DNA from 2 places in the Acidovorax sp. K2F genome. Region 2 is predicted to be linked to the other one. Evidence: riboswitches for the same ligand, from Rfam matches in the RefSeq annotation. Region 2 holds a riboswitch; the other holds the start of a gene.

Region 1 (4,007 bases), on a different contig from region 2:
GCCCACGATCTCGTCGGTGAGGATGGCGGGGTACGGGCCGGCCAGGTCCCAGGTCTGGAAGAACGGGCCCCAGTCGATGTACTTGGCCAGCTCGGCCAGGTCGAAGTTCTTGAACACGCGGCGGCCCAGCGCGCGGGGCACGGCGGGCTGGTAGGCCGACCAGTCGATCGGCGTCTTGTTGGCGCGGATCTTGGCCAAGGGCCACAGGGGTGTGGCCTTTTTGTTGGCGTGCTGGGTGCGCACCTTGTCGTAGTCGGCGTTCAGCTCATCCACGTAGCTCTGCACGCCGTCGCCCAGCAGGCTTTGCGCCACGCTCACGCTGCGGGACGCATCGGGCACGTAGACCACAGGGCCTTCGTAATGCGGAGCGATCTTGACGGCGGTGTGCACGCGGCTGGTGGTGGCGCCACCGATGAGCAGCGGGATCTTCTTGATGCGGAAGTGGTCGTCCTTCTGCATCTCGCCGGCCACGTACTGCATCTCTTCGAGGCTGGGGGTGATCAGGCCCGACAGGCCCACGATGTCGGCCCCCTCGACCTTGGCGCGCGCCAAAATCTCGTGGCAGGGCACCATCACGCCCATGTTCACCACCTCAAAGTTGTTGCACTGCAGGACCACGGTGACGATGTTCTTGCCGATGTCGTGCACATCGCCTTTCACAGTGGCGATGATGATCTTGCCCTTGCTGCGCACATCACGCCCTGCCAGTTCGTCCTGGCGCTTTTCTTCTTCGATGTAGGGGATCAGGTGGGCCACGGCCTGCTTCATCACGCGCGCGCTTTTCACCACCTGGGGCAGGAACATCTTGCCCGCGCCGAACAGATCGCCCACCACGTTCATGCCGTCCATGAGCGGGCCTTCGATCACGTGCAGCGGGCGCCCACCCTTGGCCAGGATGGCGCGGTAGGCCTCTTCGGTGTCTTCGGTGATGAAGTCGGTGATGCCATGCACCAGCGCGTGCGACAGGCGCTCGCCCACGGTCTTGGGGTGCTCGGGCGTTCCGCGCCATTCGAGCTTCTTGCTCTCGTCCTTGGCGCCGCTCTTGGCGGTTTCGGCGATCTCCACCAGGCGCTCACCCGCGTCGGGGCGGCGGTTGAGCACCACGTCTTCCACACGCTCACGCAGCACGGGCTCCAGGTCGTCGTACACGCCCACCATGCCCGCGTTGACGATGCCCATGTCCATGCCCGCCTGGATGGCGTGGTACAGGAACACGGTGTGGATGGCCTCGCGCACCGGGTCGTTGCCGCGGAAGCTGAACGACACATTCGACACACCGCCCGACACCTTGGCGCCCGGCAGGTTCTGCTTGATCCAACGCACGGCCTCGATGAAGTCGACCGCGTAGTTGTTGTGCTCCTCGATACCGGTGGCCACCGCAAAGATGTTGGGGTCGAAGATGATGTCTTCGGGCGGAAAGCCCACCTCATCGACCAACACGCGGTAGGCACGTTCGCAGATCTCGATCTTGCGCGCGTAAGTGTCGGCCTGGCCCACTTCGTCAAACGCCATCACCACGGCCGCAGCGCCATAGCGCTTGACGAGGCGCGCCTCGTGCTTGAACTTCTCCACGCCCTCTTTCATGCTGATGGAGTTGACGATGCCCTTGCCCTGGATGCAGCGCAGACCGGCTTCGATCACCTCCCACTTGGAGGAGTCCACCATGATGGGCACGCGGGCGATGTCAGGCTCGGAGGCGATCAGCTGCAGGAAGCGCACCATGGCGGCCTTGCTGTCGAGCATGGCCTCGTCCATGTTGATGTCGATGACCTGGGCGCCGTTCTCTACCTGCTGGCGCGCCACGGCCAGGGCCTCTTCGTACTGGCCGTTCAAGATCATGCGCGCAAACGCCTTGGAGCCGGTGACGTTGGTGCGCTCGCCGATGTTGACGAACAGCGTGCCCTCGCCGATGGAGACGGGCTCCAGGCCGGACAGCTTCATGGGGGAGATGGACGGGGCAGACACGGACATAGGACTCACCTGTGCAGGGGCAGCAGAAAAACAGGTGAGCGTCGTTGCGGTGGGGCTTGAATAGCTTTTGGGTACCCAAGCCTGACGGCCCCGTCGTGGTGAGAGGCCGCTGCAACGCTCCTTGGGCAGATGCGGATTTTACCGGGTGATACGAGCTGGCGTTCGCCGCATCAACGCACCGGCAGGAATTGCAAAAAGGTACCGCCCACAATGCCCTGCACGTAACTGATGGCAGCGCGGCGGTACTTTTCGGTGGTGAACGCGGCCAGCAGGTCCAGCCGCGCGATGATCTTGCCGAACTCGCGCTCGAAGCTCAGGTTGCGGCCCTGCTGGCCGATCTCGTCGGCCAGTAGCAGGGGCTGGCCTTGGGGGTTGCGGCGCTGCGCCAGCAGCCACACGGCGGTCTCGACGTTGCGCGCGGCGTTGTAGAGGTGCTGGGCATCCATGCCGTCGAGCAAGAAGAACTCGGTCTTGCCGCCGTGGGCGGTAACGATCATGTCGGCCGTGGCGTAAATGAAGGCCGCCACGCGGTCGCCTGCGAACTCGGGTGCCAGGGCAAGCGCCATGGCGGCGATGTCGCGGCGGCCCTGCAGTGGGGCCCAGGGCTGGCGCTGCAGCACGGCGGTGCGCAGCTGCTCCAGCGCCTGTTCGCGGCTGGTGGCGGCGCCCTTGCGCCATTCGCCAGGGTTGCGGCGGTAGAGCTTATCGGCCAGGCGCAGCAGGCCGTCCAGGTTTTCCTGCATGGCCAGGGTGGCCATGCGGTTGGCATCGGACTGGGCCAGTTCGGCGGCATGGGTGGGTGCACCTTTCACCTCGCCGCGCGGGGTGGGGGCGTTGCTGGCACAGCCTGCCAGCACGCAGCAGGCCGCCATGCCAGCCCACCGACCCCGCAAACCCCGCAGCAGCAATAAAAACGGCCCTCGCATGGGGCCGATTATGGGTGGCGGCTGAGCGCCCCAGCCCGCCGGCGAACGGCGGTTGACATTGTTTGAAGAAGCGCGCTCGGGGCTGTTGTTACTACGCCGCCATGGCCGACGCGGGCAGGCCGAACAGGTGGTCAAACACCCAGTTGAAGACAAAGGTGTAACAAAGGAAGAACACGATAAGCCCCAGGTCCATCACGAACGCGTGCCACAGGCTCACGCCAAACCACCAGGCAAACAGCGGCACCAGCGTGAACACCAGGCCGCCCTCGAACCCGATGGCGTGCGCCACGCGCCGCGCCACGCTGCGCCCGCGCACGGGCTGGCGTGCCTCCCAGCGCTCGAACGCCCAGTTGAAGACGATGTTCCAGACGATGGCGATCACCGAGGCTGCCACCGCCACCACGCTCGAATGCCCCGCGCCCTGGCCCGTGAGCAGCGCCAGGCCCACCGTGGCGGCGCCGATGGCGATCAGCTCGTACAGGGTCACGTAGATCACGCGGCGCTTGACGCCTTGCAGGCCAAAAAAAGTGGGTGTCTTGTCCATGGCCAGTACTTTATATTCGCCTCACTGACATATAAAGTCAGCTTGTTTCAGTTTTATTGATAGATTAAACCGCCATGGCCTTCAACTCTGACAGCGTGCAGGTGTTTCTGACCGTGCTCGACCACGGCTCGTTCTCGGCCGCCGCGCGGGCCTTGTCGCGTGTGCCGTCGGCCGTGAGCATGACCATCGCCCACCTGGAGGCCGAGTTGGATGTGCAGCTGTTTGACCGCAGCGGACGCGAGCCCCGCCCCACCGCCGCCGCCCGCGCGCTGGAGCCCCAGGCCCGGCTGCTGGCGGGCCAGCTGCAGCAGCTCAACGCCCAGGCGCTGGCGCTCACCCAGGGGCTGGAGGAGCGGCTCACGCTGGCCATTGCGCCCGAGCTGCTGGCCTCGCGCTGGACGGAGGCGCTGGCGGCATTGGCGCAAGAGCACCCGCTGCTCCAGATCGAGGTGCTGGCCGCGCCGCAGGTGGATGCGCTGGCGCTGCTGCACAGCGGCCGCGCGCAGCTGGCGCTGGTGTTCGAGCGGCCCAGCATCGACGGGCGCGAGGGCTTTCAGGAGGTGGGC
Region 2 (4,007 bases):
GGCCTCAATGTCCTGGTCCTTGGCGTCGTCGCTGTCGTCGTACGCCTCGTCCACCAAGCCGCCGTTGCGCATCCAGCTGTAGGGTGCCTCGGGTTGGGTCTCGTTGTCCTCTTCGGGCACGATGACTTCGGACAAGGCCATCTCACAAGCCTGCACCAACGCATCGGGAGTGAGCGAGCGGGCATTGACGCCCTCCACACACACCACACGCAGATCGCTGCGCAGCCGGTCGTGCAACTGGGCGTGGCCCACGTCCACCCCAATCACCTGGGCAGCGCCCTGCTGAAGCAGGCAGTCGGTAAAGCCGCCTGTGCTCTGCCCGACATCCAGGCACCGCAGGCCAGCCACCGACAGGCCCAGCGCCTTGAGCGCGCCTTCCAGCTTGAGCCCGCCGCGCGAGATGTACTTGGCTTCTGCATCGTCCAGCAGCTGCACCTCGGCCACTGACGGAATGTCGTCGCCGTTCTTCACCACCTTCTGCCAGGGCGCCAGCGGCGACAGGCGCCACTGCACGCCCGAGGCAATCAGGCGCTGCGCCTGCGAGCGCGTGGCAGCGTGGCCACGCTCCACCAAAAATACATCTGCGCGCATCGCGCCCATCCTTTTAGAGTCAAATCGGCTGGTAGCGCTAGTGAATCATGCGCCAGCAGCTATCAATTAAAGAGCAATCAGACATTGCTCCGAGCAACGGCGCCAGACCACCGTGCGCGCGCCCCGTCGCCGGGGCGCGCTGCACAGGGATCAGTAGCGGTAGGTGTTGGCCTTGTAGGGGCCTTGCTTGGACACGCCGATGTAGGCGGCCTGCTCGTCAGTGAGTTCGGTCAGCATGGCGCCCACCTTCTTGAGGTGCAGGCGCGCCACTTTCTCGTCGAGGTGCTTCGGCAGCACATAGACCTTGCCAGCCTGGTACTCGTCCTGCTTGGTGAACAGCTCGATCTGCGCGATGGTCTGGTTGGCGAAACTGGAACTCATCACGAAGCTGGGGTGGCCAGTGGCGCAACCCAGGTTCACCAAGCGGCCCTTGGCCAGCAGCGTGATCTTCTTGCCGTCAGGGAAGATGACATGGTCCACCTGGGGCTTGATCTCGTCCCACTGCAGCTTCTCCAGCGAAGCCACATCGATCTCGTTGTCGAAGTGACCGATGTTGCACACGATGGCTTCGTCCTTCATGGCGGCCATGTGCTCGTAGCGGATCACGTTCTTGTTGCCGGTGGCAGACACGAAGATGTCGCACTTGTCGGCAGCGTATTCCATCGTCACGACCTTGTAGCCTTCCATTGCGGCCTGCAGGGCATTGATGGGGTCGATCTCGGTGACCCACACCTGGGCGCTCAGGGCACGCAGCGCCTGGGCAGAGCCCTTGCCCACGTCACCGTAGCCCGCCACGCAGGCGACCTTGCCGGCGATCATCACATCGGTGGCGCGCTTGATGGAGTCCACCAGCGATTCGCGGCAACCGTACAGGTTGTCGAACTTGGACTTGGTCACCGAATCGTTCACGTTGATGGCACGGAACATCAGGCTGCCCTTGGCGGCCATTTCGTTCAGGCGCAATACGCCGGTGGTGGTTTCTTCGGTCACGCCGATGATGTGGGCGCTCTTGCGGCTGTACCAGGTCGGATCCACGGCCAGCTTGGCCTTGATGGCGTTGAACAGGCAGGTTTCTTCTTCGCTGGTCGGGTTGGCGATCAGTGATGCATCCTTTTCGGCGCGCTTGCCCAGGTGCATCAGCAGCGTGGCATCACCGCCGTCGTCCAGGATCATATTGGGACCTTCGCCCTCGGTACCGGCAGCGCCGAAGTCAAAGATGCGGTGGGTGTAGTCCCAGTATTCCGCCAGGGTTTCGCCCTTGATGGCGAACACGGGCGTGCCAGCGGCAGCAATCGCGGCTGCGGCGTGGTCTTGTGTGGAGAAGATGTTGCACGATGCCCAGCGCACTTGTGCACCCAGCGCCTGCAGGGTTTCGATCAGCACGGCGGTCTGGATCGTCATGTGCAACGAGCCGGTGATGCGCGCACCCTTGAGCGGCTGCTTGGCGGCGAATTCTTCGCGGATGGCCATCAGGCCAGGCATTTCCGTTTCGGCGATGCGGATCTCTTTGCGGCCCCATTCGGCCAGGCCGATGTCGGCAATGATGCAGTCGGTGTTGACCGGGGCGTTGACGCGTGCGTTCATGATGGTGTGCTCCAAAGCATGTTTGAAAAGCCACTGCGCGAAGGGGATGGTCGATACGACTCACCGCACGCGAAGTGGATGAGCGTCGTTGCTAGATGACTCCGAGCCTCACGCCCCGCCTACGCTGGGGACGCTGCAACGCTCCTCGGATCGCCGGATTATAAAAGCAAGTGCTCGCCCGGCGCTACGCCAGCGGGGCAATCCATCCCCGAGCCTTGCACGGAACAGTAAAATCCCGCGACCGCAGACCTCGTGGCCTCCCCGCAGGCCCCGCCCCCAGATTCTTGTGCAGGGCACGCTGCCCCGCTCCATCCCATTCAGGAACCCCTGTGTCCTACGCCCCAGAAACCCGGCGCCGCCGCACCTTTGCCATCATTTCCCACCCCGATGCGGGTAAGACCACGCTGACCGAAAAGCTGCTGCTGTTCTCGGGCGCGATCCAGATCGCCGGCGCCGTGAAGGGCCGCAAGGCCAGCCGCCACGCCACGTCAGACTGGATGGAAATTGAAAAGCAGCGCGGCATCTCGGTGGCCTCGTCGGTCATGCAGATGCTCTACCGCGAGCATGTCATCAACCTGCTCGACACGCCCGGCCACAAGGACTTCTCGGAAGATACCTACCGCGTGCTCACCGCCGTCGATTCGGCGCTGATGGTGATCGACGCTGCCAACGGTGTGGAAGCGCAGACGCGCCGCCTGATCGAAGTCTGCCGCCAGCGCGACACGCCCATCATTACCTTCGTCAACAAGATGGACCGCGAAGTGCGCGACCCGCTGGACATCATGGACGAAGTGGAGCGCGAGCTGGGCATGCCCTGCTGCCCCATGACCTGGCCCGTAGGCCAGGGCAAGGCCTTCGGCGGCATCATCAACCTGCGCACCAAGACCATGACGGTGTTCGAGTCCGGCAGCGAACGCCGCCCGCAGGACTTTGAATCCATACCTCTGTCGGATGAAACCACACTGCGCGCGCGCTTCGGCGCCGAGTTTGACGCCGCGCTGGAGAGTATGGAACTGGCCGTGGGCGCATCCCCCGCATGGGACCACGAGGCCTTCCTGGCCGGCAAGCTGACCCCTGTGTTCTTTGGCTCCGGCGTGAACAACTTCGGGGTGATGGAGGTGCTGGACGCACTGGTAGACATGGCACCGCCACCTGGCCCGCGCGTGAGCACGCTCGAAGTCAACAAACAGCCCGTGGTCAAGACCATCCAGCCCGAAGACGAAGGCTTTGCTGGCGTGGTGTTCAAGGTGCAAGCCAACATGGACGCCAACCACCGCGACCGCATCGCCTTCGTGCGCGTGGCGAGCGGCAAGTACACGCCGGGCATGAAGCTCAAGGTGCAGCGCACCGCCAAGGAGCTGCGCCCCACCTCAGTCGTCACCTTCATGTCGCAGCGCCGCGAGGCGGTCGAAGAAGCCTACGCGGGCGACATCATCGGCTTCACCACGCACGGCGGCGTGCAGCTGGGCGACACCATCACCGACGGCGCCAACCTGCAGTTCACCGGCCTGCCCTTCTTCGCGCCAGAAATGTTCATGACCGTGGTGCTCAAGAACCCACTGCGCACCAAACAGCTCCAGCAGGGCCTGGCCCAGCTGGGCGAGGAAGGCGCGATCCAGGTCTTCAAGCCCGACGCAGGCGGCAACATGCTGCTGGGCGCCGTGGGCCAGTTGCAGTTTGAAGTGGTACAGCACCGCCTGAAGGCCGAGTACGACGCCGATGTGCGGCTGGAGGGCTGCCAGTACACGGGCGCGCGCTGGATCACAGCGGACAACGCCGCCGACCTGCGCGCGTTCACCGACGCCTACCCGCTGCGGCTGGCGCACGATGCG

Evidence for each region. Region 2 has a riboswitch for S-adenosylhomocysteine ahead of ahcY (adenosylhomocysteinase). Riboswitches for the same ligand answer to the same signal wherever they lie in the genome.
Region 1: another riboswitch for S-adenosylhomocysteine. It lies ahead of metH (methionine synthase); the one in region 2 lies ahead of ahcY (adenosylhomocysteinase).

Annotation. Positions count from the first base shown of each region.
Region 1 covers NZ_JAOBSQ010000001.1:229,825-233,831, reverse strand. Annotated here, with positions in the region: gene metH (methionine synthase) at 1-1,980, opposite strand, end outside; S-adenosyl-L-homocysteine riboswitch at 2,001-2,100, opposite strand; gene N4G42_RS01120 (hypothetical protein) at 2,142-2,897, opposite strand; gene N4G42_RS01115 (PACE efflux transporter) at 2,989-3,441, opposite strand; gene N4G42_RS01110 (LysR family transcriptional regulator) at 3,516-4,007, shown strand, end outside.
Region 2 covers NZ_JAOBSQ010000052.1:34,151-38,157, forward strand. Annotated here, with positions in the region: gene N4G42_RS20710 (TlyA family RNA methyltransferase) at 1-591, opposite strand, end outside; gene ahcY (adenosylhomocysteinase) at 742-2,175, opposite strand; S-adenosyl-L-homocysteine riboswitch at 2,249-2,328, opposite strand; gene N4G42_RS20720 (peptide chain release factor 3) at 2,505-4,007, shown strand, end outside.